Regions from separate parts of the Paenibacillus sp. M2 genome, predicted to be linked through region 4. Evidence: predicted binding sites of a transcription regulator. Region 4 holds the regulator's gene; each other region holds the start of a gene.
The links. Region 4 encodes Rex, which represses fermentation and respiration genes when NADH is low (regulators of the CRP and FNR family bind a similar motif). Its sites were predicted from a motif close to TTGTGAAATATTTCACAA; they were not measured.
Positions count from the first base shown of each region.

Region 1: nadA (quinolinate synthase NadA) is a predicted target of Rex. The motif match lies at 2,257-2,274, and genes of this name have one in related genera.
Region 2: ACETMN_RS15660 (cytochrome ubiquinol oxidase subunit I) is a predicted target of Rex. The motif match lies at 2,398-2,415, and genes of this name have one in related genera.
Region 3: pflB (formate C-acetyltransferase) is a predicted target of Rex. The motif match lies at 1,343-1,360, and genes of this name have one in related genera.

Region 1 covers NZ_CP169648.1:63,868-68,070, forward strand. Annotated here, with positions in the region: gene ftsH (ATP-dependent zinc metalloprotease FtsH) at 1-2,046, shown strand; gene nadA (quinolinate synthase NadA) at 2,345-3,283, shown strand; gene nadB (L-aspartate oxidase) at 3,319-4,203, shown strand, end outside.
Region 2 covers NZ_CP169648.1:3,434,839-3,439,041, forward strand. Annotated here, with positions in the region: gene ACETMN_RS15650 (LysR family transcriptional regulator) at 1-589, opposite strand, end outside; gene ACETMN_RS15655 (MFS transporter) at 699-2,093, shown strand; gene ACETMN_RS15660 (cytochrome ubiquinol oxidase subunit I) at 2,493-3,857, shown strand; gene ACETMN_RS15665 (cytochrome d ubiquinol oxidase subunit II) at 3,857-4,203, shown strand, end outside.
Region 3 covers NZ_CP169648.1:4,860,621-4,864,823, reverse strand. Annotated here, with positions in the region: gene adhE (bifunctional acetaldehyde-CoA/alcohol dehydrogenase) at 1-199, shown strand, start outside; gene ACETMN_RS22550 (hypothetical protein) at 845-1,021, shown strand; gene pflB (formate C-acetyltransferase) at 1,443-3,701, shown strand; gene pflA (pyruvate formate-lyase-activating protein) at 3,791-4,203, shown strand, end outside.
Region 4 covers NZ_CP169648.1:4,521,894-4,526,096, reverse strand. Annotated here, with positions in the region: gene dinG (ATP-dependent DNA helicase DinG) at 1-1,003, shown strand, start outside; gene ACETMN_RS20475 (redox-sensing transcriptional repressor Rex) at 1,222-1,875, shown strand; gene ACETMN_RS20470 (amidohydrolase) at 1,862-3,169, shown strand; gene ACETMN_RS20465 (DUF5590 domain-containing protein) at 3,209-3,739, shown strand; gene ACETMN_RS20460 (hypothetical protein) at 4,162-4,203, shown strand, end outside.

The DNA.
Region 1 (4,203 bases), 2.9 Mb from region 4:
ATGAATCGGTTCATCCGGAATTCTGGTTTTTATTTGATTCTTTTTTTAGTTGTGGTGGGGATAGTCCAGTTCGTCAGCAATGGCGGCGAAGCCACCGATAATCCTAGATATGATCAGTTGCGTGCAGCGATCAAAGCCAACAATGTCTCTGAATTGACGGTTCAATTCAACGGTCAAACGTATCTCGTGACCGGTCAATACAAGAAGGCACCTGATGGCGCCAAATCAGAAAATTTCTCAACGTATATTCCTCCTACGGATGAGGCAATTAGTGAGCTTGTAGCTGCAAGTGAAACTAACAATTTCCAATATCATCAGGAGCCAATGAAAGGTGACAGCATCTGGTTGACGTTGCTGACTTCCTTTATTCCTTTGATCATTATGTTCCTGCTGTTCTTCTTCCTGTTTAATCAGGCTCAAGGCGGCGGCGGTAAAGTAATGAACTTTGGTAAAAGCCGTGCTCGTCTCTACAACGAAGAGAAGAAGCGGGTTACATTTGAAGATGTTGCGGGTGCTGACGAAGAGAAACAGGAACTTGTTGAGGTTGTAGACTTCCTCAAAGACCCTCGTAAATTCGCAGCTGTAGGTGCACGGATTCCTAAGGGCGTGTTGCTCGTAGGCCCTCCAGGTACCGGTAAAACATTGCTCGCTCGTGCCGTAGCCGGTGAAGCGGGTGTACCATTCTTCACTATTTCAGGTTCCGACTTCGTGGAAATGTTTGTCGGTGTCGGTGCATCACGTGTACGTGATTTGTTTGAAAATGCGAAGAAAAATGCCCCGTGTATCATCTTTATCGATGAGATTGATGCTGTAGGACGTCAGCGTGGTGCTGGTCTCGGTGGTGGTCACGATGAACGTGAACAGACACTCAACCAGTTGCTCGTTGAGATGGACGGATTCGGAGTTAACGAAGGTATTATCATCATAGCCGCAACGAACCGTGCAGATATTTTGGACCCTGCCTTGCTGCGTCCTGGACGTTTTGACCGTCAAATTACGGTTGACCGCCCTGACGTAAGAGGTCGTGAAGCTGTCCTGAAAGTACATTCCCGTAATAAACCACTGACCAAAGATGTGAAAATGGATATCATCGCGAAGCGTACAACAGGTTTCTCTGGTGCGGATTTGGAGAATCTCTTGAACGAAGCGGCATTACTTGCAGCGCGTCGTAACCGTAAAGATATTTCCATGAAGGAAGTTGACGAAGCGATTGACCGTGTCATCGTTGGTACGGAGAAGAAAAGCCGTGTCATCAGTGATCGCGAGAAACGAATCGTTGCTTATCACGAAGCAGGTCATACCATTGTAGGGTACTTCCTCGAACATGCTGATATGGTACATAAAGTGACCATTATTCCGCGCGGACGTGCGGGTGGATATGTAATCATGTTGCCAAAAGAAGACCGTATGCTGGTTACCAAGCAGGAATTGCTGGATAAAGTAACCGGACTTCTCGGGGGTCGTGTAGCTGAAGAATTGTTCATCGGAGAAATTGGTACTGGTGCATACAGTGACTTCCAGCAAGCGACAGGTATTGTTCGCAGCATGGTTATGGAATACGGTATGAGTGAGAAATTGGGACCTATGCAATTCGGAAGTTCACAAGGACAGGTATTCCTTGGTCGGGATATCGGTCATGAACAGAATTACTCGGATTCCATTGCTTACGAGATTGATCAGGAAATGCAACGCTTTATCAATGACTGTTATGAGAAGTGTAAGGACTTGCTTGTTAAACATTCAAAAGAGATGCACCTGATCGCTCAAACTTTGCTTGAGGTTGAGACTTTGGAAATGGATCAGATCAAGCAATTGATCGAAACAGGTTCTTTGACTCCAAAAGCAGAGAATGACAATGATGGTGAAGGCACACCAACTGAAGGCGGAGAGCCAATCATCGACACCATCGGTGATGTGCGCGTTCGTATTCAGGGTAAAGATGAAACGCCTGAGCCACCAGCCGGAGATATTCCAAACGAAGCTCCGAATCTGGAAAAGGGTAATAACAATAACCCGGATGATGGCGGAACTAAGCCAACGTCTTAATGCACAATACATCTGGCTATGATAGCAGGTGAAATCAAGAGAGCCCTCGAGGCTCTCTTTTTTTATCCATTATTTTAAAAGAGGATAGATAAAGATAAACGGGAGTTAGATGGCGAACCAGTTAGTAAACAGGTGGTTACAGCGCTGTTCCGGGCCTTTTTCATTTATTGACAGAGTCGTGAACGTTGTGTAAATTAGTTGTTAAACCGCTTGTGATTCGTTTCTCAAGCGAAGATAACGACTAGGTTAGCCCACGAAACAGCGCATGACGCTGTCCCGATAAAGGAGAGGATCACAGGTGGAAGCTCTGGCTTTAGAGCGCAAGGCTGAGATGAACCGCGAGCTGCGTGAGCGGCTTATGGTGTTGAAGAAGGAACGAAATGCCATTATTCTTGCCCATTATTATCAACGTGACGAAGTACAGGAGGTTGCCGACTTCCGTGGAGATTCATTTCTGTTAGCCCAGAAGGCAGCACAGACAGATGCGGATGTGATCGTTTTCTGTGGTGTTCATTTTATGGGTGAAAGCGCTAAAATTCTGGCGCCAAATAAAACAGTTATTATCCCGGACGAACGTGCGGGCTGCCCAATGGCAGATATGGTGAATGTGGATGGACTACGCAAATTGAAAGCACAACATCCTAATGCCAAGGTAGTTACGTATATCAATTCCTCGGCTGAAATCAAAGCAGAGACTGACATCTGTTGTACATCGGCGAATGCAGTCCGGGTTATTCAATCGGTGGATTCCGACGAAATTATCTGGGTACCGGATAAAAACCTGGGACATTATGTGCAGCAGCATACAGACAAGAAAATGATTATCTGGGAAGGTTACTGCAACACTCACGATATGCTCACAGTCAAAGATGTGGTGGAGATGAGAGCCAAGCATCCAAATGCAGAGTTTGTTGTCCATCCAGAGTGTCGCCCTGAGGTTGTAGAAATGGGTGATTTTGTAGGCAGCACAACAGCTATTCTGGAGTATTGCAAAAATTCATCAGCGAAGGAATTTATCGTAGGTACCGAAGATGGTACAGGATATCAGCTTCGTCTGGATAGTCCGGATAAACAGTTCCACTTTGCTACCAAGTTCCTCGTATGCCCCAACATGAAGGTGAACAACTTGAAGAAACTGGTGAAATGCCTGGAAACGATGAAGCCGCAAATCTACGTGCCACCGGCCGTTGCCGACAAAGCCAGAGAATCACTAGAGCGCATGTTGTTGGTAAAGTAGGATGCGCTACTCTTGCTCCAAGACAGGTGAATAACATGATACCGCAATATTTAGTTGATTTTGATCTGTCTGCGCTACCCATGGTAGAGACGGATGTACTGGTTATAGGCTCAGGGATTGCTGGTTTGTTTACCGCCATTAAGGCAAGTGAACAACAACGTGTATTAATGATCACGAAGAAGTCTTTACTTGAAAGTAACACCAGATATGCGCAGGGAGGCATCGCTGCGGTTATTGCTGAGGATGATTCACCTGCTTACCACTTGCAGGACACACTTGTAGCAGGAGCGGGCTTATGCCGCTCCGAAGCGGTAGAGGTATTGGTGAATGAGGGTCCGGACGGAGTGAAGGAACTGATTCGTTTGGGTACTTTATTTGATCTGGAGAACGGCGAGTTGGCGTTGACGCAGGAAGGTGCGCATAGCCACCGCCGTATTTTGCATGCCAACGGAGATGCAACAGGATATGAGATTGTACGTGCGCTTGCTGTTGAAGTGAATGAACATCCCGGGATTGAAGTATGGGATGAGCATTTTGTTGTTGACCTGATTACAGATCGAGATCGAGGGGAATGCATTGGCGCTCTGGTTCTGAAGGATGACGGATCCCAAGTGTTCGTTAAGGCACAGGCAACTGTTCTTTGCTCTGGTGGAGCAGGACAACTGTACCGATACACGACGAATCCGGATGTAGCTACTGCAGATGGTGTAGCCATGGCCTATCGGGCTGGGGCTATTGTTCGTGACATGGAATTTATCCAATTCCACCCCACCTCCCTATGTTACCCGGGAGCCCCACGTTTCCTTGTGTCAGAAGCCGTACGCGGTGAAGGGGCATATTTGCGCAATGTCAAGGGCGAGCGCTTCATGGATCGTTATCATGCCCAGCTTGAACTGGCCCCACGCGATATCGTGGCACGA
Region 2 (4,203 bases), 1.1 Mb from region 4:
CCCCATAACCTTGCTTCACCCCAACAAACCACTCGTCCTTAAGCTCAGTTAATTGAATGCTGCTTCGGTCTGCATATCGATGACCCATAGGAACAGCGACTACAATCGGGTCGTCATATAGTATCTGACATTCGATATCGTCACCTTGAATCGGAGGGGAGGAGAGACAAAAGTCCACCTCGCCCCGATGTAGGAGTCTGGACATGTTTTCTAACGAAACCATTTGCACATGGAACTGAATATCCGGCTTGTTTTTCCGGAATTCCCGCAGTATGCCGGGCAATGTGCTCGCCGTAGTCACTGCCAATTGCAGTGTACCCTGATTCGGGTTGGAGAGGTCAGCGATTTCCCGCTTTCCTTGTTCCAATTCAAATAAGGCTTTTTCAGTTCGCTGAAGAAATGTTCTTCCAAAGTCGTTTAATCGCAGCTTTCTCCCGATTCGATCAAATAAAGGGACTCCCAAGTCGTCCTCTAATCGTTGTATCGTTTTGCTCAGGGAGGATTGCGTGACATGCAGCTTTCCCGCAGCTTCCGTAACATGTTCGCATCGGGCCACCGTCAGGAAATATTTTAGTTGAAGAAGCTCCATTTGCACCATTCCTTCATTCCTTCTAGTTCATCAAATCATAACATATAATGCGTTGGAATAAATGAATAAGTTCAAGTAAGATAACAGCAGAAGAGAGAGAGGTGCACCAATGAACGTTCGAAATAAAGGATTGATGTTAGCTGTTGGACTCGGAATTATGTTGAATCCGTTGAATTCCTCCATGATTTCGGTGGCAATCTCCAGGCTACAACAAGTGTATCAACTTAATTTTACAGCCGTTTCGTGGATTATTTTATCATTTTACATTGCCAGTGCTGTCGCTCAACCCGTCATGGGCAAGTGTAGTGATTTGTTTGGCCGCAGGAAGATCTTCCTCATGGGTCTTGTTATTGTTTTTGTATCGTCCATGTTAGCTCCGTGGTCTCCCAGTTTTTCGTGGCTCATCGTATTCCGGATCGTTCAATCAATTGGCACAAGCATGATGGTGGCCGTCGGAATGGCGATTGTCAGAATGAACGTGACTGAAAAGCAAGCCTCCGCCTTGTCCACCTTGGCTATATTCCTTTCTGGAGCGGCTGCAATTGGACCTTTTATTGGTGGAGTATTGATTCATTGGTGGGACTGGCACAGCATATTCTTCGTTAATATTCCGTTTGTCATGGCAAGCTTTTGGTTCGCCTGGAAAACAATCCCGAAGGACGAGCAATCTCCGTCTATCTCTGGTCACATGTCCATTCGGCAATGGCTAGCGTTAATTGACGCACCAGGTATCCTGATGTTTACGGTAGCTTTGGTGACTCTGCTCATCGGTTTACTTTCAGTAAATTCCACAGGAGATATTTCAACATGGCATCTGCTGACAGGGGGGATCGGGTTAATCGCACTCGTCATGTTCTTCCGACATGAATTAAAAGCAGCCACGCCTTTTATCCCTCTGCGAACGTTTGCCTCATATCCGGAGATGACTTGGGTGAATGTGCAATACATGCTGGTGAACATCCTGTTTTACGCACTTTTTTTTGGAGTTCCTACGTATTTGAAGCAGGTACGTCATCTCAACGAAGTTCATACAGGAATGAGCATGCTAGCTTTGGGGTTATGTTCAGTCATTATTGCTCCGATCGCAGGGCGCTGGATTGACAGATCAGGATCACGGCCAGCTCTGATCGTATCCGCTTCTTTAATGACATTTGGATCTATATTGATCGTTGTTATGAATGAAACTTCTCCAATCTTCATAATCATTGTTGCTTTAGCTTTATTTGGAATAAGTAATGGCCTAAACGCGGTCGGCATGCAAGCAGCACTGTTTAAAAGCACACCGAAAGAAATGATCGGAGTGGCATCGGGTATTTTTAATACATCACGCTACCTGGGGACCATTTTATCGTCGTTATTGATTGGAATTGTTATGGGGGATACATTCAATGTGACAGGATTTCAGAAGCTTGGAATCATCCTTACGGTATTAGCTGCATCACTGATCATCATGAGCGTACGTCGCGAGGCAGGTTTAGTGAGTCCGGAGCAAGTAAGCAAGTAAAATAGAGAATCTGCCGTGCAATAACACGTTTACACCCAATGAATCAATAGCTCCATTGGGTGTATTTTTTGATTTTCACCAAGTTGTCAGAAAGAGTTGATCCTTTCTTGAACGTTTAGGGTAGAACACGTGTCTTTGATTGAATTAGGTAAAAATAAAGATATAATAATTTTGATTAATAGGCTTGGTTAGTACTTTAAGTGCATTAATATCAGATTTTAATAGGCATCCAATGCTTGTTATTATCGGGGGCCTACAGGAGTAAACGCATTATAGGTGTGGCAAGATATCGTCATACCTAACTTTGTGAAATTTTTCGCAACTCTGCATTGAGCTTGGCCAAAGCTGATATTGAATGTTTCTAAATTGAACAGAGTTTGAAAGGAGGCAACACAAAGAATGGCTATTGATACGGTGTTATGGAGCAGGCTAGTGACTGGTTTGACGCTCGGGTTCCACGTGATTTTTGCAACGCTAGGTGTCGGCGTACCTTTGATGATTGCTATTGCAGAGTTCATCGGCATTCGGAAGAAGGATCACCATTACATACTTATGGCAAAGAGGTGGTCCAGAGGGTTTGTCATTTCTGTCGCGGTTGGTGTCGTGACAGGCACAGCGATCTCACTACAGTTGGCCTTGGTATGGCCGAATTTTATGAAACTTGCCGGGAATGTCATTGCACTGCCACTATTTATGGAAGTATTTGCATTCTTTTTTGAAGCAATATTCCTGGGCATTTATCTGTACACGTGGGATCGGTTCAAAAATCCGTATATCCACTGGTTGCTGACTATTCCGATTGTCGCCGGGGCAGGCATGTCTGCTGTTTTTATTACAACAGTGAACGGATTCATGAACCAGCCTGAAGGTTTTGTCATGGAAGCAGGTCAATTCATGGCAGTGAACCCCGTGCAAGCGATGCTGAATACAGCGACGTTCTCCAAAGTGTTCCATGTATTAAGCTCGGCTTATCTGACAGGAGCTGCTCTGTTAGCAGGAATAGCAGCCTTTGCGATGCTGAGAAAAGGAGTGTCGGCCTACCACAAAAAAGGCTTGAATCTCATGATGGCCGTTGTGCTGGTATTCAGTTTGTTAAATTCTTTAGCTGGAGATGTGTCTGCCAAGTTTTTGGCTGAGCATCAGCCGGAGAAGCTCGCAGCTGCCGAGTGGCATTTCGAGACGGAAAGCGGCGCGGATTTGATTTTTTTGGGATGGCTGAATGCAGAACATGAAATTATAGGCGCTCTTCATTTGCCGAAACTGCTCAGTTTCCTTGCCTTTGGAGACTTTAACGCCGAGGTAACCGGGCTGAACGAATTTCCACCAGATGAACACCCGCCCTTACTTGTGCATTATTTGTTTGATCTAATGGCTGGTATTGGATTCGCTCTGCTTGCTATATCAAGTCTGTACTTCCTGTTTGTATTCTGGAAGAAACGTAATCAGTTTAACAAGTGGATGCTTCGTATGGTTGCACTGAGTGCACCGCTTGCTTTTCTGGCCGTTGAGATGGGTTGGTTTTATGCAGAGATCGGGCGGCAACCATGGATCATCCGAGGTTATATGCGGGTAGAAGAGGCCGCTACTTCTTCACCAAGTGTGAGAATTTTATTTTTCGTCTTCTTGCTTCTCTACATCCTGCTAGGCGTTATGTGTGTCGTCGTACTGAGACGGTTGTTCAATAACAATCCTGCTGAACTCGAGATGGAGAAATGGTTGAAGGAGAAGCATGATCAATCAGCCAAGAAAGGGGATCAGGCCTGATGAGTTATGAATTAATTGGTATTTCGGTACTCTGGCTGTTCTTGTACGGCTATCTTATTGTAGCTTCCATTGATTTTGGAGCAGGTTTCTTTGCCTTTTATGCACGCCTGACAAAGCAGGATCATCTGATTAATCGTCTGATCTCCCGTTATCTATCACCTGTCTGGGAGATCACCAATGTATTCTTTGTCTTTTTCTATATTGGCATCGTTGGATTTTTCCCGGACACGGCCTATTATTATGGCTCAGCGCTGCTTGTTCCAGGAAGTATTGCCGTCATTTTACTTGCCATTCGTGGGTCGTTCTATGCTTTCGAAAATTATGGTTCCAAAAAAAGTATCGTGTA
Region 3 (4,203 bases), 340 kb from region 4:
TCGCAAACTGAACAAAACATTGGGCATTGAAGAATCGTTCCAGGAAATCGGATTTGATGCCAAAGACTTTGAAGCACATGTAGATTATCTGGCTGACCGTGCCTTCGAAGACCAATGTACAACTGCCAATCCGAAGTTGCCGTTGGTAACTGAACTGGCTGATGTATACCGCAACGCTTTCTACGGAAAGTTTGAATAACAAATCTAGAACGAAGCGTGACTTACGGCAAGAAGATCAGGGTTCCCCGAGAGGGGAGCCCCGATTGCCGTCTTACACACAATAACGAGAGGGCAGAAAAATAGGAGAGCAAAGCACCTGTTTTTCAGAATTTATTCTAAGATTTAGTTTGCTCCGAGCATAGAGGAGCAAAGGGCTCTAAAGAGATGGCATGGAATCCGTGACGTGGCTGTTTGAGTCAGATGTTCGCACAATAACGAGAGGGCAGAAAAACAGAAGAGCGAGCATCTGTTTTTCAGGAAATGGTCCTAAATCCTTGTTTGCTCCGAGCATAGAGGAGCAAAGGGTTCTAAAGAGGTGGCATGGAATCCGTGACGTCGCTGTTTGAGTCAGATGTTCGCACAATAACGGAGAGGGCAGAAAAACAGAAGAGCGAGCACCTGTTTTTCAGGAAATGATCCTAAGTCCTTGTTTGCTCCGAGCATAGAGGAGCAAAGGGTTCTAAAGAGGTGGCATGGAATCCGTGAGGTGGCTGTTTGAGCCAGATGTTCACACAATAACGGAGAGGGCAGAAAAACAGAAGAGCGAAGCACCTGTTTTTCAGGAAATGATCAAAGTCCTTGTTTGCTCCGAGCATAGAGGAGCAAAGGGTTCTAAAGAGGTGGCATGGAATCCGTGAGGTGGCTGTTTGAGCCAGATGTTCACACAATAACGGAGAGGGCAGAAAAACAGAAGAGCGAAGCACCTGTTTTTCAGGAAATGATCAAAGTCCTTGTTTGCTCCGAGTTTAAGGGAGCAATGGTCCTAAAGAGGTTACACGGAATCCGTGATGAGGTTGTTTGATCCAGATGTTCACACAATAACGGAGAGGGCAGAAAAAACTGAAGATGCGGAGCGTTCGCCTTTATCCCCGGATTTTCCCCTTTGAAAAATAAAATCGAAAAAATCCGGGGATAACAGCGATCGGAAGTTGTTCTGCCCGCGCAGTGGCTAAGTGTGAATTTACAGGGTTCATTGGGACACAGCGCAGGTGGAGTGAGTTAGTTCACTGACTTTGTGACAAAAATCACAGATGATGAAAGCCCCAAGTCGTATACTGAAAATGTAAGAAAAACATTCATTCCGCGGTTCCGGTTCCCAAGTAGAGAGAACATGTTCCGGTTTATGTGAAACAATTCACATTAATCGCGGCTCTGGGCACACAATGATACGAATGAAGCAAGATGTTATGTGTCCAGAAATCCAAATTAGTGGAGGGATTACGATGTCGGTGATTGAAAAAGATGTCAAACAACAAACAGGCTGGAGAAACTTTACCAAAGGAACATGGACCAAATCCGTAGACGTGAATGATTTTCTGGCACACAACTTGTCTCCGTATTACGGTGATGATGCATTTCTCGCAGATGCAACCCAGAATACCAAAGAATTGTGGGAGATCGTATCTGATCTGACCAAAAAAGAACGGGATAACGGCGGTGTCCTTGACGTTGATGTGAACACACCAGCGACTATTGTTTCTCACCAACCAGGTTATCTGGATCAATCCAAAGAGCAGATCGTCGGCGTTCAGACCGATGCTCCGTTCAAACGTTCCATTCAACCAACAGGCGGAATCCGGATGATGATTGATGCATGTGAAGCATACGGCTTCGAATTGCCTCAAGGCGTCATTGATATATTTACGAACATTCGCAAAACACATAACCAAGGTGTATTCGATGCTTATACTTCCGATATGCGTGCAGCGCGAAAAGCAGGGATTATCACAGGTCTGCCAGATGCTTACGGCCGTGGCCGGATCATCGGTGACTATCGTCGTGTAGCTTTGTACGGGGTAGACTTCCTGATTCGTAACAAAAAAGGCGAATTGAACGCACTCGAAGTTGATGTCATTGATGAAGATGTCATTCGTCTGCGGGAAGAATTGTCTGAACAGATTCGTGCATTGCAAGAATTGAAACAATTGGGCGATATGCACGGGTTCGATATTTCCTTACCAGCGACAACAGCAAAAGAAGCGTTCCAATGGTTGTACTTCGGTTATCTCGCTGCGATCAAAGAACAGAACGGTGCTGCGATGTCACTGGGACGTGTATCTTCTTTCCTGGATATCTACATTGAACGTGACCTGCAAGAGGGCATTTTGTCCGAAGAACAGGCTCAGGAATTGGTTGACCATTTTGTAATGAAACTGCGGATTGTCAAATTCCTGCGTACACCGGATTACAACGAACTGTTCAGTGGAGATCCAACATGGGTGACTGAGTCCATCGGTGGTATGTCAGTGAATGGTGAAACACGCGTAACCAAAAACAGCTTCCGTTTCCTGCATACACTGCACAACTTGGGTCCTGCACCAGAACCGAACTTGACTGTACTTTGGTCCACGAAACTTCCAGAAGCTTTCAAAGATTATTGCAGTAAAGTATCCATCGAAACAAGTTCAATTCAGTATGAAAATGATGATCTGATGCGTCCAATCTATGGTGACGATTACGGTATTGCATGCTGTGTATCGGCTATGAAGATCGGGAAACAAATGCAATTCTTCGGCGCTCGTGCCAACTTGGCAAAAGCTCTCCTGTATGCGATCAACGGTGGTCGTGACGAGAAATCCGGAGCACAAGTTGGACCTGAGTATCCTGCCATCACTAGCGAAGTGCTGGATTACAATGAGGTTATGAAACGCTTCAAACCAATGATGGAGTGGCTGGCGAAACTGTATATGAACACCCTCAACGTCATTCACTACATGCACGATAAATACAGCTATGAGCGTATCGAAATGGCATTACATGACCGTGACATTGTACGTACAATGGCTTGTGGTATCGCCGGTCTCTCGGTTACAGCAGATTCACTGAGTGCAATCAAATATGCCAAAGTAAAACCAATTCGTAACGAACAAGGCATCGCCGTTGATTTTGAAATCGAAGGAGACTTCCCTTGTTACGGTAACAATGAAGACAGCGTAGACAGCATTGCTGTTGAACTGGTCGAGAACTTCATGGGCATGATTCGCAAGCACAAAGCTTACCGTAACGCAGTTCCAACACAATCCGTTCTGACGATCACTTCCAACGTGGTATATGGTAAGAAAACAGGGACTACACCGGATGGTCGTAAAGCAGGTGAACCATTTGCTCCAGGTGCGAACCCAATGCATGGTCGTGACAAAAAAGGTGCACTGGCATCCCTTGGCTCTGTAGCCAAATTACCTTATGAACACAGTCTTGACGGAATTTCCAATACCTTCTCCATCGTGCCAAAAGCATTGGGTAAAGAGGAGACTACACGTAAATCCAATCTGACTGCGATGATGGATGGTTACTTCGGTCAAAACGCTCATCACCTGAACGTTAACGTATTTGATCGTCAGCAATTGATTGATGCGATGGATCACCCGGAAAACTATCCACAACTGACTATACGGGTATCGGGATATGCCGTTAACTTCATTAAATTGACTCGTGAACAACAGTTGGATGTCATCAACCGTACGTTCCATGGCTCGATGTAATTAATTTGCAAGTAGAAGACCGCTAGAGCTAGGCATTCCAAATCATATTAAACGCACAGCGGATGCGGATACAGAAAGGAAGAGGCAGCATGGTTAACGGACATATTCATTCACTCGAAACTTTCGGGACGGTTGACGGCCCAGGCATCCGCTTTGTGCTTTTTATGCAAGGATGTCTACTCAAATGTCAGTATTGCCACAACCCTGATACATGGGCGCTGGATGGTGGAAAAGAAATGACGCTAGAGGAGGTATTGGCTGAGATTGAGCCATATCTATCCTACTATCGTAGTTCCGGAGGCGGGCTCACGATATCTGGCGGAGAACCGACGTTGCAGGCTCACTTCGTAGCTGAAATCTTCAAAGAAGTGAAACGTCGCTGGGGATTGCATACGACACTGGACAGCAACGGATTTAACGAACCGGAACGGATTCACGATCTGCTGGATAACACAGACCTGGTTCTACTGGATCTCAAGCATATTGATGACGAGAAACATAT
Region 4 (4,203 bases):
TACGGACATTACAGGATTGCTGAAAGATCTGACCACATTGAAGGAGAATCTGCGTTTCTTCATGCGTATGGATGATGCCAAAACGGTGTACTGGATGGAAGCCAGCGGTCAATTCCGCAGCAAATCTCTCCAGCTGTATGCTGTACCTGTAGATGTCAGTGCACAACTTAAGGATTTATTTTTTGATAAAAAGAAAAGTGTTGTGCTTACATCGGCTACGCTTTCGGTAGATAAGTCATTCCAGTTCATGATTGAACAGCTTGGCTTGCAGGAAGCTTCCGAGAATAATCGGTTGTTAACGTCGATGCTGCCATCACCTTTCAACTATCGCGATCAGGCACTTCTGGTGATTCCGCGTGATTTCCCGAGTGTGAAGGGCAGTGTGGGTGATGCGCACTTTGTCAATATGCTGGTGCAATCACTTGCAGAGACGGCAATTGCCACGCGTGGACGCATGATGGTTCTGTTTACTTCATACAAGATGTTGCGACAGGTCTATGATCCGCTGAAGGAGGCGCTATCTGGTAACGACATCTCGTTGCTTGGGCAAGGCGTTGACAGTGGAAGCCGCTCTAAGCTGACTCGCAGGTTCCAAGATGCCAAAGCTACGGTACTTCTGGGTACAAGCAGCTTCTGGGAGGGTGTAGATATCCCGGGAGAGGCGCTAACCTGTCTCGCTATTGTGCGACTGCCTTTCCAGCCACCGAATCATCCGTTGGTGGAAGCCAAGAGTGAGTTGCTTCAGGAACAGAAGAAAAATCCGTTCATGAAACTGTCCGTGCCGCAAGCGGTCATTCGTTTCAAGCAGGGATTTGGCCGGTTGGTGCGTACAGCGAAGGACAGAGGAATTGTCATTGTTTATGATACACGGGTGATTGAAGCGTACTATGGTAAATTCTTTTTATATTCATTACCTGGTCCCAAAATGGAGCATATGCTCACGGAGCAAATGGTTCCACGAATTACCGAGTGGTTGGAAAAACCTGTTAATGAACAAGAATAATGGTTGTTTTGTTCGTTATATCATTGCATGAGACTATCGTTTGGCGTTAAACTTTATTAGATATTTCCGTATCCGATTAAAGCAGTTGCACGTAAGAACTTATAACCTAAATTACAAGGAGCATTCTGTATAAAATGTCATGTTTATCTTTGAGTTTATACAGAATGCTCATCTTTTCATCTATTATTTTATCGTGGCCTTGGTAAGGGGGAGCAAGAATGAAATCGGATAAAATTTCGGAAGCGGTGGTACGACGTCTGCCTGTATACTTGCGTTATTTGAACGAGTTGCATCAGCGTGAGGTGGCTACTGTTTCTTCTCAAGAGCTTGGACAGAGGCTGGATCTGAATCCGGCCCAAATTCGTAAAGACCTGGCTTACTTCGGTGATTTTGGTCGTAAAGGGATCGGGTATGATGTATCCTATTTGATCGAGAAAATTCGTCACATTCTCAAAATCGATCAGCAAATTAATGTAGCTCTGGTAGGAGCGGGTAATCTCGGTCAAGCCTTGTCCAACTACAACACATATCTGAAAGACAACATGAAGATTGTTGCTGTATTTGATGCATATGGACCGAAGATTGGTAGTCAGATTAACAGTTTGACGGTAAAACCAATGAATGAATTGACGGAAGCGGTTAAAACAGAAAACATCCGCATCGGAATTATCACGGTTCCGGATACGGAAGCCCAAAATGTAGCCGATCAGCTTATTGAATCCGGAATCGAAGCGATTCTTAATTTTGCACCAACCATTCTAAAAACACCGCCGCATATCCGCATTCACCATGCTGACTTTACAACGGATCTGCTTAGTTTGGCCTATTACTTGGAGACTGGAAAGGACGACGAGGAAGATGACAACAAATAGATGGGTAATTCACAACGGCAAATTTGCCGTTAATGAAGGCGGCACAACATGGAACGTGGTTCAAGGATACATGGTTGTCGAGGATGACAAGATTGTGCATATTGGTGAGACATTGCCGGATGGAGACAAAAATTGTACCAAAGTGGATGGAAAAGGACTGTTCTTCCTGCCGGGTCTGATCAATACGCATGGTCATGCAGCAATGTCGTTGCTCAGAGGGCACGGAGATGATCTTGCGTTGCAAGTATGGTTGCAGGAAAAAATGTGGCCGATGGAAGCGAAAATGACTTCACAAGACGTATATTGGGGAACTTCGCTATCGGTGCTTGAAATGTTGAAAGGCGGAACTACAGCTTTCCTGGACATGTACGATCACATGGATCAAGTTGCCAAAGTTGTGGAGCAATCCGGTGTTAGAGCAGCACTGGCACGTGGTGTAATCGGGCTGTGCTCGGAAGAAGAGCAACTGCGGAAACTGGAGGAGTCGGCAGCGTTTGCACGTGAGTGGAATGGACAGGCAGATGGTCGCATTACAACTGTAATCTCGCCACACGCCCCATATACATGCCCTCCTGACTACATAGAGAAGCTTGTGCAGGTCGCGAACGACCTGAACCTTCCTCTCCATACACATATGTCTGAAACGCTTCGTGAAGTGGAGCAGAACGTGGCTGATTATGGACTGCGTCCTGTGGCACATCTGGAGAAACTGGGCTTTTTCTCACGTCCATCCCTGGTTGCACATGCGGTGCATCTGAATGACGAAGAGATTGAGATTCTGGCCCGTCATGATGTGGCTGTATCCCATAACCCGGGAAGTAACCTGAAACTTGCTTCCGGTGTTGCGCGGGTACCAGCATTACTGAAAGCAGGAGTTACCGTTTCACTCGGAACAGACGGACCGGCAAGCAACAACAACCTGGATATGTTCGAGGAAATGAGACTGGCTGCATTGATCCACAAAGGTGTATCTGGTGACCCGACGGCTGTGCCAGCAGGCGAAGCGTTACTCCTCGGAACGTCATACGGTGCCAAGTCCATTTTCATGAACAATACCGGAGCACTTGAGGTCGGCATGAAGGCTGATTTTATCGCTCTTGACATTGAACAGGCACATTTCTATCCACATACAGACCTGATCTCACATACAATCTACTCGGCTTCTGCCAAAGATGTTGAGCACGTATGGGTGGATGGAAAACAAGTGGTCAAACACGGCGAATGTCTGACGCTGGATGAAGAACGCATTTTGCGTGAGTCTCAATTGGCATTTGATGGTCTGCTTGCTCGTTAATTGCAGGACAGAGCATCATAGGGAAAGGAAGTTCGGCTTTTGAAGAAAAAAAAGAAGTGGATATGGATTTCGCTGCTTGCACTGGTTCTGATTCTGTTTGGACTTCAGCGTTATTACGTCTATGTCACGCAGGACCAGCGTAAGGAAGAAGCTCTCGCTATACAGGCAGCACAGAAGCAACTGGGCATTACATCCTATGATGAATTGCGCAAGTACATCTGGGGAGACAAAGAAGGCTCTGACAACATCTACTGGACCCTGATCGGCAAAAATAAGGATAACCAGGATGTTATGGTCTGGGTTAAATTCGATGCAAACAATCAACCGGCTAAGGGTGCAAACGCTGTACACAGTGAGCTGCTGCAGAATGGCATGTCCGAAGCGCAGATCCGCAATCGCTTCAGTTCTGAAGTTCCTGCCGGCGAGATTAAACGAATCATGCCCGGAGTTGTGAATGGAATATATGTGTGGCAAGTGTATTATAAAGACGGTACGCATAACCACTATCGCTTTTATCGTTTTAGCAATGGAGAACAGGTGGACCTGGTCTACACACTACCGAACAGCTAGTACAAATAGAGTGACATAACTAGAGAATTAGAGAAATGAAAGAACCGGCAGACGGATATCCGACTGAACCGGTTCTTTGTGTTGCCTGTAAATATTTTTGATTTAAATAAATCAATTTCATAATACCTTTAGCTGCTTCAATCAAGGGTAGATATAGATCATAACGATTCAATTTGTCTATATCTAGTTACAAAAATCTATTTTTAGTGAGTTATGAAAATGATTTAAATAGTTAAAATTAATAATTTATTCATATTTTCGCCTTCGAAAATGTATATACGATGTGATATACTCAGTTATGTACTCAAAGTTACATTCAAAACAAATAATCCTGTCGAAATTATCGAAGGAGTCAATGTGCACATATTCGTATATACCAATAAGCCAGTAGGTTGGGCCAAAATCTGGGAGGGGTAATTCACTTGAAGCTAAAAGTATTGCCTATTGCTTTAACTGCCGTCATT